Regions from separate parts of the Exiguobacterium sp. s128 genome, predicted to be linked through region 2. Evidence: a T-box and tRNA genes for the amino acid it is inferred to sense, from the RefSeq annotation. Region 2 holds a T-box; the other regions hold tRNA genes.
What was found. The T-box of region 2 lies ahead of argS (arginine--tRNA ligase). A T-box ahead of a tRNA ligase gene usually reads a tRNA of that ligase, here a tRNA-Arg.

Region 1 (10,364 bases), on a different contig from region 2:
CGGCAAGCCATGGTATTTCCTTGAAGAAAAATATCCGGCCTATGGAAATCTCGTACCACGTGATATCGCGACGCGTGAAATCTTTGACGTCTGTGTCAATCAGAAGCTCGGTGTCAACGGGGAAAACATGGTCTATCTCGACCTGTCGCACAAAGACGCAAAAGAACTCGACGTCAAGCTTGGCGGGATTCTTGAAATCTATGAAAAGTTCGTCGGTGATGATCCACGGAAAGTCCCGATGAAAATCTTCCCAGCCGTCCATTACTCAATGGGTGGATTATGGGTCGATTACGATCAAATGACGAACATTCCAGGATTATTTGCATCTGGAGAATGTGATTACTCGATGCACGGTGGGAACCGTCTCGGTGCGAACTCGTTGCTGTCTGCCGTATACGGTGGAATGGTCGCAGGTCCGGCAGCGATCGCCTACATGAATGATCTCGATAAGTCGGTGCACGACATGCCGGAAGAAGTCGTCGAAGCGCACAAAATTGCTGAAATCGACCGTTTCAATGACATCTTGGCGATGGAAGGTACGGAAAACGCGTATCAAATCCACCGCGAACTCGGAGAAGTCATGACGGATAACGTGACGGTCGTTCGTTACAACGATAAACTCGAGCAAACACTTGATAAAATCAAAGAGCTTCGTGAACGTTTCACGCGGATTTCAGCGACGGATACAGCGCGCTGGAGCAATCAAGGGGCTTCATTTATTCGTCAACTCGATCATATGCTGGATCTCGCGGAAGCGATTACGCTCGGAGCCTTAAAACGGGACGAGAGCCGTGGCGCTCATTACAAACCGGACTTCCCGGAACGTGATGACGAACGTTTCCTCAAAACAACGATGGCGCGTTATACGAACGGTCATCCGGAAATTTATTATGAAGAAGTCGAAACGTCACTGATTCCGCCACGTAAGCGTGACTACAGCAAGAAGTCGAAGAAAGAGGTGAAGGCATAATGGCGACACCACTCGAACAGAAAACGAATCAAAAACCGGTTCAGTTCATCGTCCAACGTCAAGATGGACCGGATGGGAAAGCATATGATGAAGCCTTTGAAGTGCCGTATCGTCCAAACATGAATGTCATCTCTGCACTGATGGAGATTCGTCGTAATCCGGTCAACGCAGCCGGTGAAAAAACGACGCCAATCAACTGGGACATGGGATGTCTCGAAGAAGTATGCGGCGCGTGCTCGATGGTCATCAACGGAACACCTCGTCAATCCTGTACGGCACTTGTCGACAAGCTCGAGCAACCGATTCGTCTTCAACCGATGCAGACGTTCCCAATCGTCCGTGACCTTCAAGTCGACCGTCAACGGATGTTTGATGCCTTGAAAAAAGTCAAAGCATGGGTCCCAATCGACGGTACGTATGATTTAGGTCCGGGACCACGGATGCCGGAAAACAAACGCCAATGGGCATACGAACTTTCGAAATGTATGACTTGTGGCGTCTGTCTCGAAGCATGTCCGAACGTCAATGATCGGTCGAACTTCATCGGACCGGCTGCACTCTCGCAAGTCCGTCTGTTCAATTCGCATCCAACAGGTGCGTTCCACAAAGAAGAGCGTCTTGAAGCTTTGATGGAAGACGGCGGAATCATGCAGTGCGGAAACGCACAAAACTGTGTTGAAGTGTGTCCGAAAGGGATTCCATTGACGACATCAATCGCAGCGATGAACCGTCAAACGACGTTGCACTCCTTCAAGAAATTCTTCGGCAGTGACGAAGGACGTACGGGAGAAGCAGTCAGTCGTTAATACGAAAACGTAAAATTAAAGAAGGGGCCTTGCTCCTTCTTTTTATATTTTTAGAGGAGGAAATTTCCGTGCGTGTACCTAGTTATATTCATGATCTCGATCAATGGTTAGAACAAATGAAACATGGCACGCGACTTGATGTTGCGGTCCGGTTTGCAGAAACGGATGCCTATGGACATATGAACAACCGTGTCCCGTTCGTCTACTTTGAGGATGTCCGAACGTTGATGCTTGAAGAAACCGGTTATTCGCTTTCAGACGACGGGATTGTCGTCGTTGCGGATGCCCAGTGTAATTACATCCGTCAAGTCTATCCACGGGCGCGTCTCGCCGTCTATGCTTACCCGGTTCAGGTCGGAACAGCCTCGTGTGATGTCCATTATGCCGCGTTCAGCGAACAGGATGAATTGATGTTCACCGGTCGGACCTCGATGGTGCAGATTGATCGTTCCGGGAATGCGTTTGCTTGGAATGAAGCGTATAAAAATTCCTTGCAGAATCGATTCGAATCCGTTATCATTTGATAATGAGTTCACATATTCGAAAACGACTCACTAGTACGTTATTAGTGGAGGGAGATTTCTTAATCATGGAAAAAACATTCAAAGTCATCGCGGATTCAGGCATTCATGCTCGTCCGGCAACACAACTCGTCAACACAGCTTCTAAATTCCAATCAGACATCAACTTGGAATACAACGGAAAGACTGTTAACCTCAAGTCGATCATGGGTGTTCTTTCACTCGGAATCGCAAAAGATTCAGACATCAAAATCGTTGCAAACGGTGACGATGCTTCTGAAGCAATCACGACTCTTTCAGATATGCTGACAAGCGAAGGTCTTGCTCAGTAATCCTTTATCGTACATTCTTGGACGCCGGTCTTGCACCGTCGTCCTTTTTTGTTACCATATGAGAGAGGAAGGTGAGGGGAAAACGTGAACAGATCAATTGGAGTATTAGATTCTGGGGTCGGTGGATTGACCGTGGCGCGGGAATTGATGCGTCAGCTTCCCCATGAACAAATCATATATGTCGGAGACACATTACGGTGTCCGTACGGTCCTCGACCAGAAGAAGAGATTCGCCAGTTTACATGGGAAATGATTGATTTCCTCGTAGCGCAAGATGTCAAACTGATCGTCATCGCCTGCAATACGGCAACGGCGGTCGTCTTAAAAGAAGCACGACAAAAGTTGTCGATTCCAATCATCGGCGTCATCGATCCGGGAGCGCGAGCAGCAGTTAAAGTCACACGGTCGAAACGAATCGGTGTCATCGGCACAAAAATGACGATTGAAAGTAACTCGTATGAAAAAGCCTTGCGTCACGTCGAAGGGCAGGTCGTCGTCGAATCACTGGCTTGTCCGCCATTCGTTCCACTCGTTGAGTCCTCACAGACAACCGGAGCGTATGTCGAGCGTGTCGTCGCCAATACATTAAAACCGTTGCTCGCCTATGACATGGATACGTTGATTTTAGGCTGTACCCATTATCCGCTACTGGCAGAAGTGATTGGACGAGTCATCGGACCGAATGTCCAATTGATTTCTTCTGGGGACGAGACGGCGCTTGAAGTCGGTGCCTTACTGGATTACAACGGAATCACAGCAGCACATGACACCGTCCCGGAACATGTCTACCATGCGACGGGAGATACACGGTCTTTTGAACGGATTGCGAGTGACTGGTTGAATCAACCGATTCAAGCCGAACGGTTAGTGTTAGGAACGGAGGAAGAAAAATGCGTTTAGATCAAAGAGCACAAGCAGACATGCGAACGATTCATTTTGAGACGGGTGTTAATAAACACGCAGAAGGATCCGTTCTGATTTCAGTCGGAGATACGCGTGTCTTATGTACAGCGACGGTCGAAGAAAAAGTTCCGCCTTTTTTACGCGGGAAACGTCAAGGATGGATTAATGCCGAATATGCGATGTTACCACGCGCGACGGCGCAACGGACCGGTCGAGAGTCGGTCCGAGGAAAACAAACCGGACGGACGATGGAGATTCAGCGTTTGATCAGTCGGGCGTTACGTTCTGTCGTCAATCTTGAAAAATTGGGTGAACGGACGATTTGGATTGACTGTGACGTGTTGCAGGCAGATGGCGGGACACGTACGGCTGCAATCACGGGTGGTTTTTTAGCACTCGTCTTAGCGGTGGATGGACTGATTCAAAGCGGGAAGTTAACGGATACACCAATCAAGGAAGGCATCGCGGCAGTTTCGGTCGGCAAAGTCGGGACGGATTTGTTGCTTGATCTTTGTTATGAAGAAGACGCTGCGGCAGATGTCGATTTGAATCTCGTCATGACCTCGTCGGGTAAGATCGTTGAATTACAAGCAACGGGCGAAGAAGCAACGTTTTCTCGAAAAGAAATGCTCGATATGCTCGAACTTGGGGAAAAGGGTATTGAAGAACTGCTCCATGCGGCTGAACAAGCTTTAGGAGCGTCCTGGTGGTACGTCGGAGAAGAGGTGGAGCACGGATGAAGATTATCGTCGCGACCAGAAATCCTGGTAAAGTAAACGAATTCAAGACGATGCTTGGACGGCTCGGCTATGAGGTCGAGTCCTTACTCGATTACGATTCGGCTCCTGAAACGGAAGAAACCGGCTCGACGTTTGAAGAGAATGCTGAACTGAAATCAATTGAGGCCGCGTCCTACTTCGGTCATGCTGTGCTTTCGGACGACTCTGGTCTTGAAGTCGATGCGTTAGACGGTGCACCCGGCGTCTATTCTGCACGTTTTGCAGGCGAAAACAAATCAGATGAGGCGAACAATGCCTTATTGTTAAAAAAATTAGCACACGTACCAGCAGAACAACGAACAGCTCGTTTTGTCTGTGCTTTGTCACTTGCAAAACCGTCGGGCGAAACCTTGACCGTTCGCGGGACGATGGAAGGGCAGATTGGATTTGAAGCGAAAGGGACAAACGGTTTTGGTTACGATCCGTTGTTCCTCATTCCGTCATTAAATCAGACGGCAGCCGAATTAACGAAAAGTGAAAAGGCGACCATCAGCCATCGTGGACAAGCATTGCGAAAACTTGAAGCGGCATTAACTACTTTTTTGGGAGAGTGATTTTAGATGAAAGCGTTAATCGTAAGTGACAGCCATGGTCTCGATCAGGAACTATTGACGATATTCAACCGCCACCAAGAAGCAGATGTTGCCTTTCATTGCGGTGATTCTCAGCTGACGGGAGATTCGGAATCGTTATATCCCTATCGCGTCGTCAAAGGAAATTGTGATTACGGAAACGATTTTTCAGATGAAGTAATCGAAGACTTAGGTGCTTACCGGGTCCTCTGTTTACATGGGCATCGTCAAGACGTCAAATACAGTTTGGATCAATTGGTCCATCATGCGGACCAAAAAGATGCGGCAATCGTATTATACGGACATTCGCATGTCGCTAAGGCAGAACAACGAGATGGGAAACTGTTCATCAATCCAGGTTCGATTCGGATGCCACGTCATCGTCCAGAAAAGACATACGCCTTACTGACACTGGATGGATCCGATTTTATCGTCGATTTTTACGATACGACAGGTGAACGGATCAATGCTTTACACTTTGACGGGACACTTTAAAAAATAGTTTTTACCAATGTGATTGACACGAAAGAATTGTTTTAGTATAGTTTATTCGTGTTGACACGTCCCAATAGCTCAGCTGGATAGAGCAACGCCCTTCTAAGGCGTCGGTCGGGGGTTCGAATCCCTCTTGGGACACTATAATTAAAATAGAGACTTCCCTTACGAGGGAGGTCTCTTTTTTTTAGGACTTTTATCATGTATAATTAAGGTATCATGAACTTGAAAGGGATGAAAGAGATGATGAAACGAATGAGTGGAATCCTGCTGCTGACAGTTGCGTTAGCTGGATGTAGTGAGGTTACAGATACAGTGGACAATGCGAAACAACAAGTGACGGATGTTAAAAATAGCGTGGATTACGCTAGTCAATTACAAGATATTGCCCAAGATACGTCAAAGGTGACATCCGAGTTATCTGCAAAGTTGGATCAAGCGGCAACTGAAGCGCGTGACTCCGCCAATCCGGAACAAGCCCTCGACCAGCAAATCGAACAGCTGAAAAATGACGGGACCGTCCAACAATTAAACGAAGAATTGAATCAAATCGATGAGCGACTTGCCGGCTTAGAAAGTCCGCCAGCAGAACTAAAGAATCTCAGTGAGAAATTAGAGCAATACGTCAACCAATCAGAAGATATCACACGCCTGTTAGAAGCCGACGTGTCGCTCGATACACTAAACAAGATGGGGATTGAACAAGCGGGTCAGCTACAAGAAGCGATTTCGAACTGGACATCGTTACTTGATCCGTTTACGAAGTAATCAACAAAGGTGGAATGATGATGCATCAATCACGTTGGATGGAACAGCCGTTGGCAATCGAACAAAAACGACTCGCCGCATTAAATCGTCAAGAGCTGGCAATCGAAGTAGGTCGGTTATCAGAATTGGCGTCAGAAGATGATGTGTTGTATCTCCTCTATACGATTCAGGAAGCCTATTTAGCGATGGAGGATGGCACCGAATCGTATTCGGCAGTCGTCGAACCGTATCTTCGGTTGGACGGTGTCGAGCAAGTCATGGCGATATTCATGTATGAAAGGGGAGAACGTTATTCGTTTGATCTTGCGCTGCGGACAGCTTCTCCTTACCTCCCTTATGGATTATCCTTGAAACTAGAAGAAGTGGCTCAGTTCCGGAAAAAAACATTACGTGCGAAACAACAAACGGATGACTCTGCCTATCTCCAGCTAGAAGGGAAACCGTCAGGGGACCTGACGGAAGAAGAGTGGATCGAACTGTATCGGCACGGTACGATCGTCGAACAAATGCGAGGGGTTGGGCAAACCTCTTTGGTGAACCATCCGTCATTGGCGAAGTATATAGCGAGTGACTATTTAACCGGTCGTGACGTACAGCATCAGAGTGTATTGGTCAGTCACTTGTTGCTCGGCCAAATTCCGAGAGACGAACGCTTGTATCCACTGTATGTTGAAAATGAAGCATTCGATATATGGATGGCGTTTGATCACGCCGAGCAACTTGAAGTTTATATGAAAACGCAGACGGATCAATTACAACGTTTTGCTGATGCAGCATTTGCTCTAGAACGGATGGATCCCTTTAAGGCGATTTTATTCATGAACTGGTATCAAATCCTCTTTCCTGACGAAAGGATCGATCGCAGTGAACCTCTCGACGACTGGCTTGACGCTATTGAAGAACTAGCCGAACTGGACTTCGTCTCGGAGATGCCACCAGGCGGTCTTGGGCAGCAGGCGCAAAAGATTTACCGGGCTGTCCATTTATTACTGCCGGAGGGAACGATGTATGAGCAGGCCTTACTTCAGTAATTCAAGGTAATTGCCTCGTTCAACAGTGGTAATCCTAAGAAAGATTGTGCTATAATGTGACTTGTTGTACACACATGTACGCTAATTGACATTTTTGGAGGGACTCAGCATGACTGCAAAATGGGAAAAACAATCAGGTAGCCTCGGCGTTCTCACGTATGAAGCGCCTGCTGAAGCATTTGATAAAGCGGTAGACCAAGCGTTCAAAAAAGTCGTCAAGACATTGAACACACCAGGTTTCCGTAAAGGAAAAATGCCACGCACAATGTTTAACAAAATGTACGGCGAAGAAGCACTTTACCAAGATGCACTTGATATCTTATATCAAGATACAATCGAAGGTGCAGTCGTCGAATCAGGAATCGAGCCAATCGCGCTTGATAACATCGACGTCGAAACACTCGAAAAAGGAAAACCAGTTGCGTTCAAAATCACATTCGTGATCGAGCCGGACGCTACACTTGGTGAGTACAAAGGTCTTGAGTACACAGCAGTCGAAACAGACGTTACAGACGAAGATGTCGATGCTGAACTCAAAACAATGCAAGAGCGTGGCGCAGAGCTCGTCGTTAAAGAAGAGGGCGCTATCGAAAATGGCGATACAGTCGTATTCGACTTCGCAGGTTTCGATGGGGAAAACCAATTCGACGGCGGTACTGCAGAAAACTACTCACTCGTCATCGGTTCTGGAAACTTCATTCCAGGATTTGAAGAGCAGATGGTTGGCCTAAAAACAGGCGAACAAAAAGACATCGACGTAACCTTCCCAGAAGAGTACCATGAAGCATCACTCGCTGGAAAACCAGTTACGTTCAAAGTAACGATTCATGAAGTCAAAGCTCAGGAACTTCCTGAATTGACAGATGAGTTCGCTAAAGAAATGGACGAAGAAGTTTCTTCTCTTGATGAGTTGAAAACAAAAATCCGCACACGTCTTGAAAACACACGCAAACAAGAAGCAGATGCTTCAATGCGTGATGAGTTGGTTGAAGAAGCGACGAAAAACGCGACAGTTGATCTTCCAGAAGTCATGGTTGAAAACGAAGTTGAGCGTATGGTCCAAGAATTCACACAACGCATTCAGTCACAAGGTATCGACCTCAACATGTACTTCCAGTTAACTGGAACGACTGAAGAAGCGATGCGTACTGAAATGAAAGAACAAGCAGAAGAACGTGTCAAAGCACGTCTCGTTCTGAAACAAATCGTTGCAGATGAAAAGATTGAAGTGACAGAAGAAGAAGCACAAGCTGAACTTCAGTCAATGTCTGAACTCTACAACATTCCTGCTGATCAACTTGAAACGATGCTTGCTCCACAAGGCGGACTCGATACACTTAAAGGTGATCTTCAATTCCGTAAAGCAATCGATGTTCTCGTTGACAACGCAAAAGCAAAATAAGCAAACCAACCGAACGAATCGACTTCAAGCCCAATTTCTGGTCTTGAAGTCGATTTTTTTGTACGATAGGTCAAACAAGGACAAAGAAAATTTTAAATTTCAAATCAAACTGTAAAACGCTCCTCCAAGATTTGAAAGAGTTTCCTTGTTCATGCTACAATCATAAATAGTAAAACGTGAGAATAGATGCGAAACAGATCTATACAACTTCCACGTTAAAGGGGTGGACCTTTATGTTTAAATTTAACGAAGAAAAAGGTCAGCTAAAATGTTCTTTCTGCGGAAAGACACAAGAACAAGTGCGCAAACTTGTTGCTGGACCTGGCGTTTACATTTGCGATGAATGTATCGAACTCTGTAACGAAATCGTCGAAGAAGAGCTTGGTACAGAAGAAGAAGTCGAACTAAAAAACGTACCGAAACCGCATGAAATCCGTGCGACTTTAAATGACTATGTCATCGGACAGGAAAAAGCGAAAAAATCATTATCTGTCGCGATGTATAATCATTATAAACGGATCAATGCAGGTGGCCGTGCGGATGACGTCGAGTTATCGAAATCGAACATCGTCATGATCGGACCGACTGGTAGTGGTAAAACACTCCTCGCACAAACGATGGCTCGTATTCTGAATGTTCCGTTCGCAATCGCGGATGCGACAAGTCTGACGGAAGCCGGATATGTTGGGGAAGATGTTGAGAACATTCTCTTAAAACTCATTCAAGCTGCTGATTATGATGTCGAAAAAGCAGAAAAAGGTATCATCTACATCGATGAAATCGATAAAATTGCCCGTAAATCTGAGAATCCGTCAATTACACGTGATGTCTCAGGTGAAGGGGTACAACAAGCCCTTCTGAAAATCTTAGAAGGTACAGTTGCAAGCGTTCCGCCACAAGGTGGCCGGAAACATCCGCATCAAGAATTCATTCAAATCGATACGACGAACATCTTGTTCATCGTTGGTGGTGCCTTTGACGGGATCGACCAATCGATTAAACGTCGTCTTGGTAAAAAGGTCATCGGATTCGGAAACGATTCTGAGAACCGTAACTTGACACAAAAAGAAATCCTTGCGGCTGCTTTACCGGAAGATTTACAGAAATTCGGATTGATTCCGGAGTTTATCGGGCGTTTACCAGTCATGGCGACACTCGAACCACTTGATGAGGATGCACTCGTCCAAATCTTAACAAAACCGAAAAATGCACTCGTCAAACAATACAAAAAAATGCTTCAACTGGATGATGTCGAACTCGACTTCACAGATGAAGCGTTGGTTGAAATCGCGAAACTCGCGATTAAACGGAAAACCGGTGCACGTGGTTTACGTTCAATCATCGAAGAAACGATGCTCGAAATCATGTTCGAAATACCGTCCCGTGAAGATATCGCGAAAGTCATCATCACAGCGGAAACGTTGACTGGAAAGCGCGGTCCGACGCTTGAGCTGAAAGATGGTACAATTGAACAAGGGAAAGAAAAAGAAACGGCGTAACACCGTGACAAATCGGCTCGGAGGCTACTTGTACGCCTTTCCGAGTCTTTTTGTTTAGGAGGAGATTTTTGATGAAGATAAAACAATATCCATTATTACCACTACGTGGCGTTGTCGCGTACCCCTTAATCGGATTGACGATTGATGTCGGGCGTCCTGTCTCACTAAAAGCATTGCTTGCGTCGAAAGAACATGAAATTGATTTGGTCGTCGTTACGCAGCGGGATCCGGAAGCAGAACCATCGGTGGATGGTCTGCACACGATTGGTACACTTGTTCAGATTGC
Region 2 (10,364 bases):
TCAACAGTTTATCCCAAATCGTTAAATCATCGTGTGCTTCGACGTAAGAAACGACTTGGTTCGGTTCCTCCGCGAATCCTTGTGAAGATACGTTACCAGCGATACCGCGTTTGACTTCACTTGTCCGCTCGAAAGCACCACTGATGAATCCGCGATCCGTCGGTGTCTGGACATCTCCTTTGATCCCGTCACGTAACCCATTGTTGAAGTGCGCGATTCCCGGCATTTGTGGTGCATTAAAGTAATTGGCTTTCTGTTCCGGTGCTAGTGGCGTATCGAGATCCCACCCTTCGCCGATAATCAAAATCGAAGGATCAATCCGATCGAGGGCGTGACGCACTTGATTCATCGTCTCAACATCATGTAACCCCATCAAATCAAATCGGAATCCGTCGAGGTGATATTCCTTTGCCCAGTAGGTCACGCAATCGAGGATGAACTTCCGCATCATGAAACGTTCTGATGCCGTATCGTTTCCGCAAAAACTGCCGTTCGACAGCGTACCATCTGCTTCGTGACGATAAAAGTATCCAGGTACGAACTGACCAAGTGGTGCCGTTTCCGCGTCATACACATGATTAAAGACGACATCCATCACGACACGGATCCCCCGGTCATGCAAAGCCTGAATCAACGCTTTCAGCTCACGGATCCGGACTGTCGGATCGTCCGCGTTTGACGCATACGAACCTTCCGGCGCAAAATAATTGACGGGATCATATCCCCAATTGTAGTTGTCCGGATCATTCATGACCGATTCATTCACTGAACCAAAATCATAGATCGGCAGGAGTTGGACATGGGTCACTCCCAGGTCTGCTAAATAATCAAGCCCGGTCAAGCCACCAGTCGGCGTCCGTGTGCCTGCCTCCGTCAATCCGCGGAACGTGCCTCGTTCGATGACACCACTCGCCGGATGGCTTGTCGCGTCTCGGACATGTAGTTCATAGATGACTGCATCTTGTGAGGAATGGAACAACGGGCGTTCTTCAATCCAACGGTCCGGTTGTATCGTGGACGGATTGATTAATGCCCCCCGTTTGCCATTCGTCCCGACTGCTTTTGCGTAGGGATCCACTGCTTCGATCTTTTGTCCGTTGATGCTGGCTTGAAACGTATAAAAGTAACCTTCATACACAGCACGATCCAGTTCAACGACGAATGTCCCTTTCGTATCTGGCGTCAGTTCGATTTCTTCGACTTTTCTTGCCCGTAATGTCCGGTACAGTCGAATCGCAACACGTTCTGCCGTCGGCGCCCACAGGCGGACCCGTATCATCGTCTCGTCAAACGTTGCTCCTAGATCCGTTCCTCTATAGGCATATCGCTCATCCAACTCTTCTGGTGTGAGCGTCAACATATCTGCTGTTTGTTTCAAAGCCATGCACCCCTTTCATTTCATGGTTTTTATTATAGCAAAATTTCACACGGGTGAACGTTTCGACTGTCCACCTTTGTCGTTCTTTTCCTGTAACTTCATTGAGAAGACAGAGCATTTCCGGACAAATATGCTAAAATGGTTGTGGAACGAAAGGGGAGATTTAAATGGCAGCAAAAGATAATTCATTTGATATCGTGTCACAAATCAACATCGAGGAAGTCAAAAATGCGATGCAAGTCGCTTTGAAGGAAATCACGAACCGCTTTGACTTTAAAGGCTCTAAAAGTGATATGAAACTAGAGAAAGAGGATTTGATCCTCATCTCGGATGACAACTTCAAACTCGATCAAGTGAAGGATGTCTTGACAGCAAAACTCATCAAACGTGAAGTACCGACAAAAAACCTGCAGTATGAAAAAGTCGAACAGGCCGCTGGTAATACCGTTCGTCAACGCGTCATCCTCAAAAGTGGGATTGACCGCGATGATGCGAAAAAAATCAACAACGCCGTCAAGGAATCGAAACTCAAAGTCAAAACACAGATTCAAGACGATCAAATCCGTGTCACGGCCAAATCACGTGATGACCTGCAACAAGTCATGCAAATCGTCCGTGAGTTATCGTTATCGGTTGACGTCCAGTTCATCAACTTCCGTTAACCAGAAAAATCCCCTTTCTCCAAGCTGGAGAAAAGGGATTTTTTTATACTTATTGAGCCGTATAACCACCATCAAGCACAACGGCTTGACCGGTCACACCCGCCGCTTTATCACTTGCTAAGAAGATCGCATAGTCCGCGATTTCTTTTACTTGTAATAAGCGGTGTTGTGGCACCAACGGATAGATGACTTCTTCAAGTACACGGTCGAGTGGCACGTTGCGTGTCTCTGCGAGAGAAGACAATTGTTTTTGAACGAGTGGCGTATCGACATAACCCGGGCAAATCGCATTGACGGTAATGCCGGACGTTGCACCTTCCAGTGCTGCGACCTTCGTCAAGCCGATGACGCCGTGTTTTGCGCTATTGTAAGCCGCTTTACCGGCAAATCCGATCAGTCCATTAATCGATGACATATTTAAGATTCGACCGAATCCCTGTTTTTTCATGATCGGGAAAACATATTTCGTATAAAGGAACGGTGCCCGTAACATGATGCTTTGCAGTAAGTCGAATTTTTCAGTCGAGAATTCTTCGATTGGTGAGACGTGTTGCATCCCGGCATTATTGATGACGATATCGATGCGTCCGTAATGGCTCATCGTCTGTTCGATGCTCGACTGGATGGCGACTTCGCTCGTCACATCCCCCGCTACGGCAAAGGCTTCGAATCCTTTACTTTGGAGTGCCTCCGCCGCTTGTTTCGCAGCGTCCTCTTGTAAATCGACGATGACGACTTTTGCGCCTTCTTGGGCAAATTCTTCCGCGATTTCAAGACCAATCCCACTCGCTGCTCCCGTAATCAAGGCTACTTTTCCTTCAAGTTGTTTCATCTTCATCTACTCCTCTTTGCTCGTTTGTTTCCTTTACTGTACGCTTAGACAACGAATAATAAAAATGAATACTTGTTATGATATATATAACCTGTACGAATAGGAGTGAAGAGAATGGATTTTCGCCAATTGGAATATTTTACGGAAGTCGCCCGATTTAAAAGTTTTACGAAGGCGGCCGACCATCTCCATGTGACTCAGCCGACGCTCAGCAAGATGGTGCGTCACTTAGAGGAAGAACTCGACATCGAACTGTTTGACCGGAGCAAGCGGCAAATCGTCTTGACCGATGCCGGTGCGACCTTACTGACAGAAGGCGAAAAGATCTTAAATCAATTGGCCGACTTACCGTCTCATCTCTATGACGTCATGCACTTGACGAAAGGTACGATTCGGATCGGTGTCCCACCTTTGATTGGATCGCTATTTTTTCCACGTCTCTTACGTCAGTTCAAGGAACGGTATCCGATGATTGCGATCGAGATAACGGAAGCCGGCGGACATGCGCTCGAAAAAGCCGTCGTTGCCGGAGAGGTCGATTTGATTGCGACGGTTTTTCCAGCTGACGAACATTTGACCGTCTTTCCATTTATCGAAGAAGAACTTCATTTGTTTTTACCCGAACAACATCCGTTAGCGCGTCAGTCGATTTTGTCCTTAGATCAAGTGGCAGACCTTCCTTTCGTTTTGTTCAATGAAACGTTTTCGCTCCATGATGTCGTCTTACAGGCGTGTGAAGCAGCCGGTTTTCAACCGAACATCGCACACGTCAGTTCACAGTGGGACTTCCTTTGCCTACTCGTCGCGGAAGGAAATGCGGTGACACTGCTTCCCCGCTCGCTTGCCCAACAAATGACGATCAAAGGTGTAAAGACGATTCCATTAACGGTACGTGTTCCTTGGCAACTGGGTGTCGCCGTTCCGACCGGTCGATATCAATCGTATGTCACCCGCGAATGGATCCGATTCGTCCAAGAAATCCATTCTAAAAATGAATGATATGTATAAAAACCATGTATTTGTAGCATGGTTTTTCTTCCTTTAAGATAAGTTGTATCGTTCACAACAGAAAGGAAGTTATTCACTATGGCAACGCACTTAGACAACCGACACGAAGTCGGGATGAAAAAATTAAACGAGTTTACAGATACAAATTCTGCTCAATCGACCCATGAAAAAATTGCCGAGTCCTTAAAAGATATTGCACCGGCTGTCGGCGAATGGATCACGGATTTTGCATATGGCGAAGTTTATAGCCGGAATGGTCTTGTGAATCGGGACCGTGCAATCGTCACGATCGCTTCACTTGTCACACAAGGGACAGAACCGCAGCTTGCTCTTCATATCAATACGGGTCTGACGGCTGGCTTGACTGGAAATGAAATCGTCGAAGCCATCATGCACCTTGTTCCCTATACAGGTTTCCCACGCGTCTTGAATGCTCTTGAAGTAGCCAAAGTCGTTTTCGCTGAGCGTGGTGTCACGGTCGATCCGGCTTAATTGGAAATAGGATGAGATGTAGCAGACGCAGGGTATACTCTTATTACAAGGGAGTGATGCCTCATGCAGTATGCACTCATTACGGATTTGCACAGTTCATTACCCGATACCCGCGCCGTATTGACGGCGATTCAACAGACCGCTCCTCAAGCCATCGTTTTTTCACTGGGGGATGTTCATGAATGCCATATCGGGAAAAAACGGGCGAAACGATACACGTTCGAAGAAACCGAACAGATCGTGACGCTCGATCCAGATTTTTTAAAGTTATTATTTTTTGAGACATTACTCGGTAATCAAGAAGAACGGTTGCTGTCGCTGATTCCGGTCGGGGCGTCAAGTACGCTTGACCAACTCCGTTCCTCAGACCGCCTCAAACAAACCGAGTCTGCCTTGTTCCTTCATGGTGACCAATTGAAGTGGAGTTACGATTTAACACCAGATACGTCTCCCTATAAAGAGCGTCTGTTGTTTTTCGGTCACAGTCATGTCCGCGGACTGTTCAAAGACGGAAAACGGCTGAAAATTCAACTGGGTGTTCCGATTTCCACCAAGCGTGGATACTATGCCATCAATGTCGGACCGGTTCTCGTCGAGCGGGAATGGCTGCTTTATGATACGACGGCCGAAACCATCACGTTCCATCAAACGAGATAAGTCTCTAGACGAACAACCCCCTGCTCTACTCACATCACGTGAACAGAACAGGGGGTTGTTGTGTGTTTCGTATCTCACCGACTCTTACAGGTGGCGAACGAGTGAAGCACGGACTAAATCCACTTGCGTGAACTCCGTTTTATCGGCAAACTGATTCACGACACGGCGCACTTCACCTTGGCGACGAACGAAGCTTGTCGGTACAGGCGTTTTCCGGACGAGTTGCTCATACAACGTCGTCAATTGATGATCATCGATGACTGTTGTCATTTGATCAAGGAACAACAAGACATGCAGACGGTTCAAGTAATCCCATGGTTTATCTTCTGAGCGGAACTCGTTCCGTGCCAACCATTTCTTCAGACCAATCGCATCGATTTGGTTGAGCGTCTCTTTTGTCCGTGGTGCTTTCCATAATGCCAGCAGTTCACCTAATTTTTTACGTGTCTGCTTTTTCACCATGAAGAATTCAAAATTTCCTTTTGTTTCGAGTGCATCCCCACCGATTGGAGCGATTTGATCCGCTCCTGGTGCTGTGACGAAATCAAACACGAAATCGACCGATTCACCGGGAAGCCATGCGGCAACTTTTCCGTGGAAGTCAGCGATGAAGGCAACTGATTCAGCCAAGTCTTCCTGATTCATTTGTGTAGATGCGTGCTGTAACCGTTCCATTGTCTCTTTGTTCATATAATAACCCCATCTTTAATCTGATTTATATTACATTTCTTCTGGAGCACCGACACCAAGCAGGCGTAATCCTTCCATCAATACAATCGTAACCGATTTCACGAGTGCAAGGCGAGATTGTTTTTCTGCATCTTCTTCTAGGACACGGACTTGTCCATAATATTTGTTGAAGCTTTGAGCTAAATCAAGCACATACCGGCTGATGATTGACGGTTCGCGACGTGTAAACGCCCGGTCGATCACAGTTGAGAACTGGTTCAGCATCGATACGACGCCCCACGAGTAATCATCCGCACTTCCGACAAACGCCGATCCATCGTATTCCCCTTTACGAAGTAAGGAATTTGCCCGCGCATTCGTATATTGGACATACGGACCCGTTTCTCCTTCAAATTTAAGCATTTGTTCTAAATCAAATTCGATGTTGTTCATCCGCTCATTTTTTAAATCATGGAAAATGACGGCGCCGACACCGACTTCGCGTGCCGTCTGTTCGGCATTCGCCAAGTTTGGATTTTTCTCGGCGATGTTTTGCTTCGCAACATTGATCGCATCTTGTAACACTTCTTCCAGGAGGACAATCCGTCCCTTACGTGTCGACATTTTTTTGCCATCTTTCATGATCAGACCAAACGGCACATGGTGCATGCCATACACATTTTCAAACCCAAGTTTTTTCAAGACCGCAAACAGCTGTTTGAAGTGAAGTGCTTGTTCCCCACCAACAACATAAAAGGCTTGCTCGAAACCGTATGTCTCAAGACGGTAGACCGCAGCCGCCAAATCACGTGTCGCATATAACGTCGCACCGTCTTTCTTCTTGATCAAGGCCGGAGGCATCCCTTCTGCTTCGAGATCGACGACCATTGCGCCTTCCGATTCAACTAACAATTCTTTTTCTTCGAGCAGATCAATGACGTGTTGCATCTTATCGTTATAGAACGCTTCTCCGTTCAAACTGTCGAAGCTGACACCAAGCATTTGATAGACGCGGTTGAACTCGACGAGCGACACTTCACGGAACCATGTCCAAAGTGCCGTCGCTTGTTCGTCACCCTGTTCGAGTTTTTTGAACCAAGCACGCCCTTCGTCTTCTAGAGCCGGGTTCTCTTCTGCTTCTTCGTGGAAACGGACGTACAATTTAAGCAGTTCCTTGATCGGCTCAGCGCGGACGTCTTCTTCTTTGCCCCACATGTTGTAAGCGACCATCAGCTTACCAAACTGTGTTCCCCAGTCCCCCAGATGGTTGATGCCGACGACGTCGTATCCTTTTTTCCGTGAAATCTGATTTAAGGCATTCCCGATGACCGTCGAACGTAAATGACCCATCGAGAAAGGTTTCGCAATGTTCGGTGATGAGAAGTCGGTGACAATCGTTTTTCCGGTCGGCTCGCTTGATCCGTACGCTTGTTTTTCTTCCAAGACACGTTTGACGATCTCCCGTGAGACGATTTCCCGATTTAAGAAGACGTTGACGTATGGTCCTGCTGCTTGGACGTTTGAGAACAATGGATTATCGATTTTTTCAGCCAACTCCGTCGCAATCATCATCGGTGCTTTGCGGAACGCTTTAGCGAGTTGGAAACAAGGGAAAGCTAAATCCCCATGATCTTCGTGTTTTGGTTGTTCAATCAATTGTTCAATCTCTTCTTGCGATAACGCATCACCAATCACGTCATGTAATACTTTGGCATATTGTTGCTTATAACTCATTTCGTTCCCTCCAACAGTTTATTTTTTCCAATAAAAAACGCCCTTTGCGCAACACGCAAAGAGACGGAATGACCGCGGTACCACTCTTCTTGGTGTCAAACATGTGACACCCACTTTAACTGGTGATAACGGGGATCCCCCGGCTACGCCTGATCAGATTGATTCGGATAGCATCTCGGAAGTGCGCTTCACGGTTTTTGTTTCATTCAGGCTTCCACCATTCCCTGATTCGCTGGCTGATCAAATCATCCCGTTACTTTCTTCGTCATCGATTGTTGATATCTTTCACATTATACGCAATCCCTCTCATTCTCTCAACCTTATTTTTTTTGTAAATCTATCATCATATTTTCCACAAAACGGGTATAAGTAGGAAAGGACTGCTAAAGGAGGGGACGCCCTATGGTCTACTATCAAAAAGTGGCGCGCACTGGTTGGCTTGTCTTGTGTCTCGTCGTGATTATCCTTACCTTCACTTTATGGATGTACCCGACACTTCTCGACTTTCCGCTCTCGTTCGGAAATGCGGCCTATCTACTGGCACTGATCATCTTGTTTCAATTCGATAATGTCCGTCGCGGCGGCATTTATTATACATTTCAAGAAGGGATCATCTTATTCATCTTCCTCAACTATGGCTTATTGCCATCAATCCTTCTCAGTCAGATTGGCATTCTAATCTTTCAATTTTTCTCGCACAAACAAGAAATTCGCTTAAAACGCTTTTTATATTTGTATCCGATTAATGTCTTGTTTGATTTGTTCTATCTCGCTTGTCCATCACTCGTTTACTTAGCTCTCGGCGGACCGATTGGAACCGGTTTTACCTACTCGGAAGCCTTAGTTCCATTTTCAGGCTATTTGGCGACCGTCCTGACCGTCTCTTACGTGCAGTGCCGTTTCGTCAACCGCGTTCTCTTCTTAAGATACGACTGGACTCGCCTCGTTCGCCTACAGACACTTGTCTACGGTATCAGTATGCTGAGTGCCTTTCTTGGCATCTGGTTTTATGATGAGAACCCCCTCATCGCTGCCTCTGTCTCGACACTGATCCTATTTTTATTCAAACGATTACTGCAACAGCGTGGCATGACACTTGAAGCAATGGAAAATGCCAAACGGTTTGATGACGCCAAAGAACATCTGCTGATTTCCCGTTTTGAACGCGAGGCCATCGACTCGTTACTACTTGATTTACCCCACTTACTTGATTTTTCAGAAGGATGGATCTCGATTCAGCAACAACGTAAACAGGTCATCTATAATATCCGGACAAAAACCATCATCGATGTCCTTCCATTGTTTCACTCGTTATCCGCGGAACAACTGCAGACCCCAATCATCCATGGTCTACGATTTGACTGGGGAAAGGATATCCAGATTGCCTTACCGGTCGACCGTCACTCGATGCTTGCGATTCCTTCCATCACAAGCGAGGATGTTGATGTCTCCATCGTTTTGTTCCATCAAGTAGCAGATGCGTATGATGAAACGAACGCCGATGAACTAGCACGCCTGCTCCGTATCTTTTGCCGTGTGTTGCATCGTTCACAGGAAACGTATCAACTGTATGCTGAAAGCCGGACGGATGCTTTAACGGAACTCGCTAACAGCCGGGCTTTTTATGAAGAAGGGGCGCATCAATTTGCTGCTGACCATTATCCGTTGTCGATCATCTTGTTCGACATCGATCATTTTAAATATGTAAATGATACGTATGGTCATAAAGTTGGGGATTTGGTCTTACGTGAACTCGGCCGGCGCATCTTATCCTTACAGCAAAAACAACCGGCGATGTTTGCTGCCCGTTACGGTGGTGAAGAATTTGTCTTATTGATTCATCATTGTCCACAAAATCAAGCGATTGACTTAGCAGAACAAGTTCGGCATGCTGTCCTTGATCGGCCTTTCGTCGTCGAGGGACACCGTCTATCGATTACGATCAGTCTTGGTGTCGATACGGTCAACCAGCCCTATGAACGTTCTTTTGAAGAATCACTCCGTCAGGCCGATCATGCTCTTTATGTAGGTGGAAAACACAATGGTCGAAACTGTACTGCACATTACGCGAATCTCTGAAAGGTCGTGAACACCTTGTCAATCATTGAAATTGAACGTACACTCCCGACACTTGAGCTCCCACGGACGATTCGGATTTATCGCCCGACAGAGTTGCCGGCTGACGAAGCACTTCCGGTCATCTATATGCACGATGGGCAAAATGTCTTCAGTGGTGAAACCGCTTCGTTCGGAAAAGGTTGGGAAGTACATCATGCCCTGCACGCCGTGAAGCTCCATGCGATGATCGTCGCCATCGATAGCCCGGATGACGCGATGGACCGCTACGACGAATATGCACCTTGGACCGATGAAGCCTTATTGATGCGCACCGCTTATCCTTCACACCGGACAACAATCGGAGGGCATGGCAAACGATACATGGACTGGATCGTTCACGAACTAAAACCTTATATCGATGAACACTATGCTACTGTTCCGACGGATACGACCATGATCGGCAGTTCGATGGGCGGGGTCATTTCGCTTTATGGTTTGTTCGCCTATCCGGAAATCATCACACGTGTCGCGGCTCTCTCGACTGCAGGATGGGCTAATTTTTCCTCCCTTCTTGAATTCATCGAACGTAGTCCAAATTTGTCGGAGCAACATCGTTGTTATATGGATGTCGGAACAAAAGAAATCAGCGGACCGATGACCGAAATCGACTACTTACACACAAATGACGTGCTCGCTCAGGCTGTCCGGCGAAAAGTAGAAACGGCACGATATGAAGTCATCCCGGACGCCATCCATCATGAAACGGAGTGGGCAAAACGAATGCCGGACATACTCCGGTTCTTATTTTCTTCCTAAACGACAAACAGACTGCCTGGACCCGATCGGGTCCGGACAGTCTGTTTTGATGACGTAC
Region 3 (10,364 bases), on a different contig from region 2:
ATCGAGACGAGCAACAGGTTCTTCGGTGCGTTGTCCGGTAATGCAAAACCAGTGAAACCTGTTTTTTCTTTGTACGCCTTGGCGAGCTGAATCGCACGGTCCGGACGATAGTTGAAGAACATGATCGCATCATTGTCGTGGATCGGTGCTACTGGAGTACCGTCTTCCTGCACGACTACCGTTGGTTCAATGAACTCATCTGTTACGTCTGTTTTGTACGAAGCTTCGACCATTCCGATTGGATCGGTTGTTGTTGGACCCTCTGCGAACGTAATGACGTCATAGACTTTCTTGACGCGTTCCCAACGGTTATCGCGGTCCATCGCATAATAACGACCGGAGATACTCGCGAATTGTCCAACATTCAATTCGTCCATCTTCGCTTGTACGTCACGGAGGAAACCAGCACCCGACTGTGGATCACAGTCACGGCCGTCCGTGAACGCATGCAAGTAGACTTTTTTGATTTCGTGAAGTTTCGCGAACTCAAGCACTGCATACAAGTGATTGATATGACTGTGGATTCCACCATCAGAGACCAAACCGAAGATATGCAAAGCTGAACCGTATTTCTTCACGTGACCTGCCGCATCGTTCATCGCTTGACGCGAGAAGAACGAGCGATCCTTAATGGCATTGTTGATTCGGGATAGCGATTGATAGACGACGCGACCTGCCCCGATGTTCAGGTGACCCACTTCTGAGTTACCCATCTGACCGTCTGGCAAACCAACGTATGCACCTTTCGCATTCAACAACGTATGCGGGTATTGATTCCAGAAACGATCGAAGTTCGGTTTATTTGCCGCCGTAACGGCGTTTCCGAACTCCTCGTCACGCATACCGAAACCATCAAGGATGATCAGTGCGACTGGACGTTTTTTCATTTAAATCGCCTCCAACAGTTTGAGGAACGATCCTGTCTCGAGACTTGCGCCACCAACTAGAGCCCCGTCGATGTCAGGTTGAGCCATATATTCTTTGATGTTTTCCGGTTTAACGCTACCACCGTATTGGATACGGACCGCTTCAGCTGCTTCTGTACCGAATTCAGCCGCGACGACGTCACGAACGAATTTACAAGAATCTTGTGCATCTTGTTCTGTCGCTGATTTGCCTGTTCCGATTGCCCAGACAGGTTCGTATGCGACAACAAGATTTTTCACTTGATCGACTGTTAATCCTTTAAGGCTGTTTGCCGTTTGTTCACGGATGACTGACTCGAATTGACCGCCTTCGCGTTGTTCGAGTGTTTCACCGACACAAACGATTGGCACGAGACCGTGTTCGAATGCTTTTTTCGCTTTGCTGTTGATGAACGCATCTGTTTCACCAAAGTATTCACGGCGTTCTGAGTGACCGAGGATGACGTATGTCACGCCAAGATCTTTCAGCATGACCGGGCTGATTTCGCCTGTGTATGCGCCGCTTTCTTGGTCATACATGTTTTGAGCGCCGATTTTCAAGTCTGTTCCAGCTGCTGCTTCTGTCAAATGTGCAAGGAATACAGACGGTGCACAGACAGCCGCGTCGACTTTCGAAGAAGCGGGTACAGTTCCTTTGACTTCCTCAGCGAATGCGACAGCATCCTTGAGGCTAAGATTCATCTTCCAGTTACCTGCGATAATTGGTTTACGCATTAAAAACACTCCCTTGTGAACTTTAGATTACTTGTCGTTAAGCGCTTCGACACCTGGAAGAGCTTTTCCTTCCATGAACTCGAGGCTTGCGCCACCACCTGTTGAAATATGGCTCATTTTTTCAGCAAGGCCAAACTTCTCAGCTGCTGCTGCAGAGTCTCCCCCACCGATGATCGAGTATGCATCGCTGTCTGCTAACGCTTGAGCGACACCTTTTGTTCCGTTTGCATATTTATCAAGTTCGAAGACACCCATCGGTCCGTTCCAGACGACGAGTTTCGAGTTCTTGATCGCTTCTGCATAAATTTCAACGGTTTTCGGACCGATATCCAGTGACATGTGATCCGCTGGGATACTGTCGATATCGCGTGGTCCGACATATGTTTCTTCGCCGAATTCCTTCGTGATGATGCAGTCGACAGGCATTAAGAACTTCACGCCTTTATCTTCTGCTTTCTTCATGAATTCCTTCGCCTGTTCGATTTTGTCGACTTCAAGAAGTGACGTACCGACTTCATAACCTTGAGCTTTGAGGAATGTATAAGATAATCCTCCACCGATGATCAACGTGTCGACGATATCAAGCAGGTGATCGATGACGCCGATTTTATCCGCGACTTTCGAACCACCGATGATCGCTGTAAACGGACGGTCCGGATTCGAGAGTGCTTTACCGAGAACTTGAAGTTCTTTTTCAATCAACAATCCAGCTACAGCAGTCTCGACGTGGTGCGCGATTCCTTCTGTAGAAGCATGCGCACGGTGCGCTGCACCAAATGCGTCGTTGACGAAAATATCTGCAAGTTTCGCAAAACCTTCTGCGAGTTCAGGATCGTTTTTCGTTTCGCCTGGGTAGAAACGAACATTTTCAAGAACGATGACTTCGCCTTCTTCAAGCTTGCTGACCGCTTCTTCAGCGACCGGTCCGTATGCTTCTTCAACGAGCTTGATTTCTTTACCAAGTAATTCGCCGAGGCGTGCTACGACTGGTGCAAGTGAGAATTCAGGGTTCTTCTCGCCTTTTGGACGTCCCATGTGGCTTGCGAGGATGACTTTCGCTCCACCGTCAACCAAGTGTTTGATTGTCGGAAGGGCAGCACGGATCCGTGTGTCATCTGTGATCTTGCCGTCTTCTAACGGTACGTTGAAGTCCACACGTGTAAACACGCGTTTTCCTTTTACATCGATATCGCGAATTGATTTCTTATTCATACATTCGTCCTCCGTCTCATACGTATAGTGAGGGGCTAGTACGCCCCTCCAGACTTTTTTCCGCAATAAGAGCGGAGACTGGTATCGTTTCCGCTCTTATTCAATTGCTATTTAATTGCTCGAATTACTTAGCGATTTCTGCGAAGTGTTTGAGTGTGCGAATGAGCTGGCTAGTGTAAGACATTTCGTTGTCGTACCAAGCAACTGTTTTAACGAGTTGTTTGTCGCCGATTGTAACGACTTTCGTTTGTGTTGCATCGAAGAGTGATCCGTAAGAGATACCAACGATGTCAGAAGAAACGATTTCGTCTTCCGTGTAACCGTAAGATTCGTTAGCTGCTGCTTTCATTGCTGCGTTAACTTCTTCAACTGTTACTTTCTTCTCAAGAACTGTTGTGAGCTCAGTGAGTGAACCTGTAGCAACTGGTACACGTTGTGCAGATCCGTCAAGTTTACCTTGAAGTTCTGGAAGAACAAGACCGATTGCTTTAGCAGCACCAGTTGAGTTAGGAACGATGTTAGCTGCCGCTGCACGTGCACGACGGAAGTCACCTTTAGGGTGTGGAGCGTCGAGTGTGTTTTGGTCGCCTGTGTAAGCGTGGATCGTTGTCATGAGACCTTGAACGATTCCGTAGTTATCTTGAAGAACTTTTGCCATTGGCGCGAGACAGTTCGTAGTACATGAAGCACCAGAGATAACTGTTTCAGTTCCGTCAAGAATTTCGTGGTTCGTGTTGAAGACAACTGTTTTCATGTCGCCAGTAGCAGGTGCTGAGATAACGACTTTTTTAGCTCCAGCTTTCAAGTGAAGCTCAGCTTTTTCTTTGTCTGTGAAGAAACCAGTACATTCGAGAACGATGTCAACACCGAGCTCGCCCCATGGGAGTTCTTCTGGGTTGCGGTTAGCAAGTGTTTTGATTTCTTTACCGTTGACGAGGAAGTAACCATCGTGTACTTCGACTTCGCCGTCGAAACGACCTTGAGTCGTATCATATTTTAAGAGGTGTGCAAGCATTTTAGTGTCTGTAAGGTCGTTGATTGCGACTACTTCGATTCCGTCAAACTGAAGAATTTGACGAAGTGCCAAACGTCCGATACGTCCAAATCCATTAATACCAACTTTTACTGCCATGATAATTTTCCTCCTTTTAATGTAAAGCGAGTTATCTATTATTCAAAAGGGGGCTACCCTTTCAAAATCGTTGTTGCGGCCCCTTCATCCGTAATCAGGATGATGTTCGGGGACTGTTTGACATACGCATTGATCGCTTCTGCCTTGGAATGTCCTCCGGCGACGACAATGACGTGTTCGACTTGTTTCAAGTCGTCGAGTTGCAGACCAACCGTCTTCACCCGGTGCACGATTTTCCCGTCCCGATCGAAATAATAACCAAATGCTTCTGCCACTGCGTGTTCGGTTTCAAGCTGTTCCAGTAACTCGGTTGAAGCGCGACGACGTTTTGCCATCGTTTTTGCCTCACCAATTCCATGTACCACGATTGAGGCATCTCTAATCATTTGTAACACATTTTTTATGCTTGGCTCTTCCACCATCTTGACAAACGTTTCCGTGCTGACCATGTCCGGGATGTGCAATAAGTGATAATCACTTTGTGCACGGGACGCCATTCGTGAGCAGACCGTATTCGCTTGTAATTCAAGGGTTTCGCCTAGTCCACCACGTGCTGGCACAAATGTCATCGGACGGTTTTCCTTGTCGGGCGACATCATCGCCGCGACGGAAGCCATCGTCGTTCCTCCTGTGACGGCAATCGTGTTGTGTACAGATGAAGAAAGTTCTCGTTTCAAACGTGCGACTGTCGCACGTCCCATATCGCGTTGTACCCAAAATGTCTGATCCGAGTCACCCGGTACGATGACGACATCCCGTACGCCCAGTTTTTCTTTTAAAGCTTTCGCCATATCGGAAATCCCGGCCAGTTCTGCCATCACACTGTGCATACTCCGTAAGACGGTCCGTCCTTCGTCCGTTAAAGACATTCCTTGTGTTGCCACTTCGAGCAATCCTTGCTCTTTCAGGAAGTCTACTTCGCGCCGTAATACCCGCTCCGTCAAGCCAAGGCTTGTCGCGAGTGTACGTCGACCAATCGGTTGCATCAGCCGGACATAATGAAGTATGTCGTAACGTGTCTGCATTTCTTCAATCAGATCAGGCACGATTCGCTTTTGGATCTGCACTAACTGCCGAATCATGTATTTCCCGCTCCTCTCAAACTGCTGGACACTTTACGTCCCGCGTGTCGTATCTTGTCCCACTTGGTACATCCTCATCATAACAGCCATCGCACGAGGATTCAAGCCTCACCCTTCAACTTTTTTCAAGTAAGCGGTTTCTTATGGGCTCCGTCTCAAATTTGCCATAACTCCAAATTTCAGACTGATACATCACAACCGGAATTTCATATAAAAACCGTAAGCTGAGCGTTGCATCTTCATCGATGTTGATTTCTTGGTACGTCCACCCAGGAAATTCGTCGAGTACGAAATCAAGTAAGACGGCGGCTTCCTCACATAGCGTACATCCCGGACGTGAATACAATATTAAGGTCATGTGTTCTTTTGTTTGCATCAGTCATTCGCCTCTCGTCGCTTCGTGATGTCGGACCGGGTCAATTCAAGACCCGACCGGTATTTGGCAATCGTCCGTCGCGCGACTTGGATGCCTTCCACTTGAAGACGATCAGCGATCTGTTGATCCGACAATGGCGTGGTTGTTTCCTGAATCAGCTTCGCCATCCGCACCTTGATCAAAAAGCTGGATGTCCCGTCCTGCGTCTTCGATACAAAAAAGTTTTCCAACGCCAATGTCCCGTGGGCAGTCCGCACCGTTTTGTTGGCAATCGCTCGACCGATCGTCGAAGGATGGTATCCCGTTTGTTCGGCAACTTCCTTTTTTGTCAGTGGTTCCAGGTGAAGCTCACCTTCAAACCAGCGGACTTGTCGTTTCGTGACGACATCTAAAATCGCCTCTAGCGTCTTCCGTCGCCGTTCGTACGCACTTAAAAAGGATTTCGCTTCTTCAAGATCCGTCCAGGACGCATCGACCGGTATGTCATACCAGACAATTTGGATTTGACCATCAATCAGCTGTACTTCAGCTTCCGGTATCGTCACGACCGTTGCTGTCGGCAAGACCGGTCTTTTCGGCAACCGATTGATTCGTTGCTTCATTTGCTGTCGCTCCGTTAGATCCCTGATTCCCTCCAAGGCTTGCTTCAGCGACATCCCTTCTTGTAACTCGGTGACCAGATCAATCAGTTGGTCTTCTTCAGACTCGATGGCGTGCAACAATCGGCACTCCGTCTCTGAACGTGCCGCGATACCGGTTGGTTCACATTGTTGGAGCAGTTGCCGCGCCTGTCTGATGATCGACTCCTCGCTCGCAAGAAGAACCGCCAATTGTGCGTCTGTCGTTCTGAGTAGTCCATCCGTATCTAAGTACATGATGAGTTGTTCCGCCATATATCCTATTTCCTGTCTGACCGATTCTAAACGTATTTGCTTCAGAAGTTCATTCTCAAACGAGTCGATCCGATCCGCAACTTGCTCTAAATCCGGATGGATTGTTTTTCTTCCATTATGTTTCGTGTGCCTGGCACGACGGATGATTCGGTAAAGATGTTGCTCTAGTTCCGCGCGCGTCTCTTCTAAAACCGATAATTGAAACAACTGTGCTGCTGACATCACAAGACGCTGCGCTTGTTCTTGTCTCTGTTCCATCTGTTCATCTTCCCTTTCTCCGACTGGATGTGGTTCTGTTTCTATTATAATGTATGGGGATTAAATCAATCGTCCTTCAGCCTTTTACAAAAAAACAAGAAACTTCAGTTTCTAGTATTGCTTTCCTGAAAAAATGTCGGTATACTATTAATTGTTCAGTAAAAACATGCACCCGTAGCTCAGGGGATAGAGCACTGGTTTCCGGTACCAGGTGTCGGGAGTTCAAATCTCTCCGGGTGTACCATACTTGAATCTACAGGCAATGCCGTTCTCGGTGTTGCCTTTTTTCTATATCGGTATGTTTACGCGAAACGGTTTCAGGAAAAATACCTAGAAGTCGCATCGTATCTTTTGACCAATCCTGACCAAAGGATTATGATAAGAACAAGTCGAATATGAGCTACATACCTACTATAAGGAGGCAAAGACTATGTTAATTCCAACAGTCATCGAACAAACCAACCGCGGGGAACGTGCGTACGACATCTACTCACGTTTGCTCAAAGACCGGATCATCCTTCTCGGGAGCGCGATTGACGACAACGTCGCCAACTCAGTCGTTGCCCAGTTACTGTTCTTAGCAGCAGAAGATCCAGATAAAGAAATCTCGCTTTACATCAACAGCCCAGGTGGTTCAATCACAGCCGGTATGGCGATTTACGATACAATGAACTTCATCAAACCACAAGTTTCAACAATCTGCATCGGAATGGCTGCATCAATGGGTGCTTTCTTGCTTCAAGCAGGCGCTAAAGGAAAACGTTTTGCGCTTCCAAATGCTGAAATCATGATTCACCAACCACTCGGTGGCACACAAGGTCAAGCATCGGATATCAAAATCCACGCGGAACGGATCATCAAGATGCGTGAACACTTAAACAAAATCATGGCTACAAATACAGGACAACCACTTGAAGTCATCGAACGTGATACAGAACGTGATAACTTCATGTCTGCTCAATCAGCAGCTGACTACGGTTTAATCGACCGTGTCATGGAACGTGCATAAGCTTTCACCGAACCGTCTTCACTTCATGTGGAGGCGTTTTTTTTTAGTCAGTGTTCACATACCGGACTGAACTGATTTTGCCATACACTAAACAAAAGGACCTCAATCCCTTTTTTCTCCCTCAAGAAGGAAGTACGGGGACAGAGGTCCTTATTCATTAATCGATCATGTCTGTGATATCAGATACGATATCGTGGTTTTCACGAATCAGTGTGTAGATTCCGTTCGCATGTGGTGAAAGTTCTTCTTCTGCCTGTAATTGCTTCAGGAACAGGGAAGTCGCAAACGTCACGAGTGTACTTTTCGGAACACCGATCGTTTTTGCTTTTTTCGTAAGCAGTTCATCAAACTTCGCATCTACCGTCAGCGAAATACGTTTTTTGTCATTAGCCATTTCAAAAACTCCTTAATTCGAACATTTAGTTGCACCGACTATATATTATAGTAGACTATGGTTCATCTCGCAAGTTACTCCCTAAAGAGCCCCGGTCATGGATTCGCCGTTTCGGAGTTTATCCGCAATTTGATCAATCTTGCGCAATCGATGATTGATCCCGGACTTCGAGATGGCACCACTTTCGACCATCTCGCCTAACTCCTGTAACGTCACGTCTTGATGGGTCACACGTAAGATCGCAATTTCTCTAAGTTTGTCCGGTAAGACATCAAGCCCGACCGTCCGTTCTAAGAACTTGATGTTCTCGACCTGGCGTAACGCCGCACCCACCGTCTTGTTTAAATTCGCTGTCTCACAGTTGACGAGTCGGTTGACCGAATTGCGCATATCCTTCAAGATCCGGACATCTTCAAAACGTAACATCGAATAGGTCGCACCAATCAGCTTCAGGAAATCAGAGATCTTTTCACTTTCCTTGATGTAGAGGATATGCCCTTTTTTCCGTTCGATCGCTTTTGCATTCAAGTCAAACTGATTCGTCAAGCTGCGTAAGGCGGCATTGTGTTCTTCATACAGACTAAAGATTTCCAAGTGGTACGAAGACGTCGCCGGATTGTTTAGTGACCCGCCCGCTAAAAAGGCGCCCCGGAGATAAGCCCGGGCACGACGTTCATCGTGGAGAATCGAATCACTGATCGAGCGGATCATCGTAAACCCTTCTCCGAGAATACCGAGGTCTTGTAGAATCTTGTCCGCTTGTTGTTTGACGCGCACGATGTAGACGTTATTTTTCTTTAGACGCATTTTTTTCCGGACCAATAAATCGAGATGGACCGCGTAAGCACGTTTGAGCAACGAATAGATCCGGCGGGCAATCGACGCATTTTCCGTCGAGATATCAAGCGTCAGTCCACGTCCGAGACCAAACGAAATTGCGCCGTTCATCCGGGCGAGTGCAGCAAGCTCCGCCTTCATCTCGTGATCGGTCATCGTGATTTGTGTTAATTCTTTTTTGACTTCTGAAGCAAAACTCACGTCAGTTCCTCCTTCCCTTCGAATTGACGGACCCGTCGGATCGATAAGACTTTCCGCATGACAAGGCTTGCGACGGCATCCGAATCATGGCGGATGAAGTGATGGTTGTAGTCCACGATATCGTCCGCGAGCACTTCAATGCCGGCTTCTTCAAAACTTGTTTCATCGTAGGTCACCATATCCGCGTGATCCTTCTGGTATTTTCGTAAATAACTGACATCAATCGATTCGTTGTTGACGATGATCGTATCAATCACCCCTTTGCCGAGGAACCGTTCCAAGACGTTCAGGTGATCGTTAGCCGTAAAGGCCGTCGTCTCCCCAGGTTGTGTCATGACGTTGCAGATATAGACGACCGGGGCAAGCGCCTGCTTGATCGCATCACGAATCTCTTCGATCAAGACGTTCGGAATGACACTCGTGTAGAGGCTGCCGGGACCAAGGACGATGACATCGGCGTCAAGAATCGCCTGAATCGCTTCCGGGACCGGACGGACGTCTTCTTCTTCGAGAAAAATCCGATCGATGACCTTCCCGACTTTTGGAATCAAGGACTCCCCTTTGACGATTGTTCCGTCTTCAAACTCGGCACATAATGTAATCGTCCGTTCCGTTGCCGGATAAACTTTCCCTTCCGCATTCAGCAGTTGTCCCATGACACCAATCGCCTCGACAAACGAACCGTTACAGAGCTGCGTCGCTGCTGTCAGCATCAAGTTCCCGAGCGAGTGTCCGTGCAGACCTTCTCCTGTCTCAAAGCGGTATTGCATGATCCGGTCCATCAATGTCTCGGACTTCGACAGTGAGACGATGACGTTTCGGATATCGCCCGGCGGCAACATGTTGAATTCCGTCCGCAAACGGCCCGAGCTTCCGCCGTCGTCCGCGACGGTGACGATGGCCGTGATATCAAGCGGGTAATGTTTTAGTCCGCGCAAAAGAGTTGATAGGCCCGTTCCTCCGCCGATGGCGACGACTTTTCGTTCCCATTTCATTATTTTTCCTCCTTTGCATGCACATAATCCCGGTGGTTCGTCACGATATGGTATTGATTCTTAAATTCTTTACTGATCGCTTCGGCAAACGTGATCGACCGGTGTTTTCCGCCGGTACAACCGAGCGCCACGACGAGCTGTGATTTCCCTTCCCGCTCATACTGGGGAATCAGGAATTCGAGCATGTCGACGAGCTTTTTATAAAACAGCTTCGCTTCCGGCCATTGCATGACGTAGGACGAGACCTCAAGATCAAGACCCGTCTTCGGTCGGAGTTCCGGAATGTAAAACGGGTTCGGCAAGAAACGTAAGTCAAACACAAGATCGGCATCGAG

Region 1: it has a tRNA-Arg gene. The T-box ahead of argS (arginine--tRNA ligase) is inferred to sense a tRNA for this amino acid. The anticodon was not compared.
Region 3: it has a tRNA-Arg gene. The T-box ahead of argS (arginine--tRNA ligase) is inferred to sense a tRNA for this amino acid. The anticodon was not compared.

What each region holds. Positions count from the first base shown of each region.
Region 1 is NZ_JACSMT010000001.1:148,889-159,252, reverse strand. Features, by position in the region: gene sdhA (succinate dehydrogenase flavoprotein subunit) at 1-970, shown strand, start outside; gene sdhB (succinate dehydrogenase iron-sulfur subunit) at 970-1,776, shown strand; gene KNQ13_RS00780 (acyl-CoA thioesterase) at 1,845-2,300, shown strand; gene KNQ13_RS00775 (phosphocarrier protein HPr) at 2,366-2,629, shown strand; gene racE (glutamate racemase) at 2,714-3,529, shown strand; gene rph (ribonuclease PH) at 3,520-4,272, shown strand; gene KNQ13_RS00760 (XTP/dITP diphosphatase) at 4,269-4,865, shown strand; gene KNQ13_RS00755 (metallophosphoesterase family protein) at 4,872-5,378, shown strand; tRNA gene KNQ13_RS00750 (tRNA-Arg) at 5,446-5,519, shown strand; gene KNQ13_RS00745 (hypothetical protein) at 5,622-6,146, shown strand; gene KNQ13_RS00740 (hypothetical protein) at 6,167-7,177, shown strand; gene tig (trigger factor) at 7,287-8,579, shown strand; gene clpX (ATP-dependent protease ATP-binding subunit ClpX) at 8,813-10,078, shown strand; gene lon (endopeptidase La) at 10,150-10,364, shown strand, end outside.
Region 2 is NZ_JACSMT010000013.1:20,815-31,178, reverse strand. Features, by position in the region: gene pulA (type I pullulanase) at 1-1,384, opposite strand, end outside; gene KNQ13_RS07115 (YajQ family cyclic di-GMP-binding protein) at 1,546-2,040, shown strand; gene KNQ13_RS07110 (3-hydroxybutyrate dehydrogenase) at 2,090-2,872, opposite strand; gene KNQ13_RS07105 (LysR family transcriptional regulator) at 2,987-3,871, shown strand; gene KNQ13_RS07100 (carboxymuconolactone decarboxylase family protein) at 3,959-4,372, shown strand; gene KNQ13_RS07095 (metallophosphoesterase family protein) at 4,436-5,029, shown strand; gene KNQ13_RS07090 (hypothetical protein) at 5,114-5,719, opposite strand; gene argS (arginine--tRNA ligase) at 5,750-7,432, opposite strand; T-box leader at 7,489-7,710, opposite strand; gene KNQ13_RS07080 (GGDEF domain-containing protein) at 7,835-9,511, shown strand; gene KNQ13_RS07075 (alpha/beta hydrolase) at 9,527-10,306, shown strand.
Region 3 is NZ_JACSMT010000004.1:96,997-107,360, reverse strand. Features, by position in the region: gene gpmI (2,3-bisphosphoglycerate-independent phosphoglycerate mutase) at 1-887, opposite strand, end outside; gene tpiA (triose-phosphate isomerase) at 888-1,640, opposite strand; gene KNQ13_RS03120 (phosphoglycerate kinase) at 1,668-2,852, opposite strand; gene gap (type I glyceraldehyde-3-phosphate dehydrogenase) at 2,977-3,984, opposite strand; gene KNQ13_RS03110 (sugar-binding transcriptional regulator) at 4,038-5,066, opposite strand; gene KNQ13_RS03105 (glutaredoxin family protein) at 5,182-5,442, opposite strand; gene KNQ13_RS03100 (RNA polymerase factor sigma-54) at 5,442-6,593, opposite strand; tRNA gene KNQ13_RS03095 (tRNA-Arg) at 6,762-6,837, shown strand; partial or broken gene clpP (ATP-dependent Clp endopeptidase proteolytic subunit ClpP) at 7,021-7,602, shown strand; gene KNQ13_RS03085 (hypothetical protein) at 7,760-7,996, opposite strand; gene whiA (DNA-binding protein WhiA) at 8,078-9,034, opposite strand; gene KNQ13_RS03075 (gluconeogenesis factor YvcK family protein) at 9,031-10,029, opposite strand; gene rapZ (RNase adapter RapZ) at 10,029-10,364, opposite strand, start outside.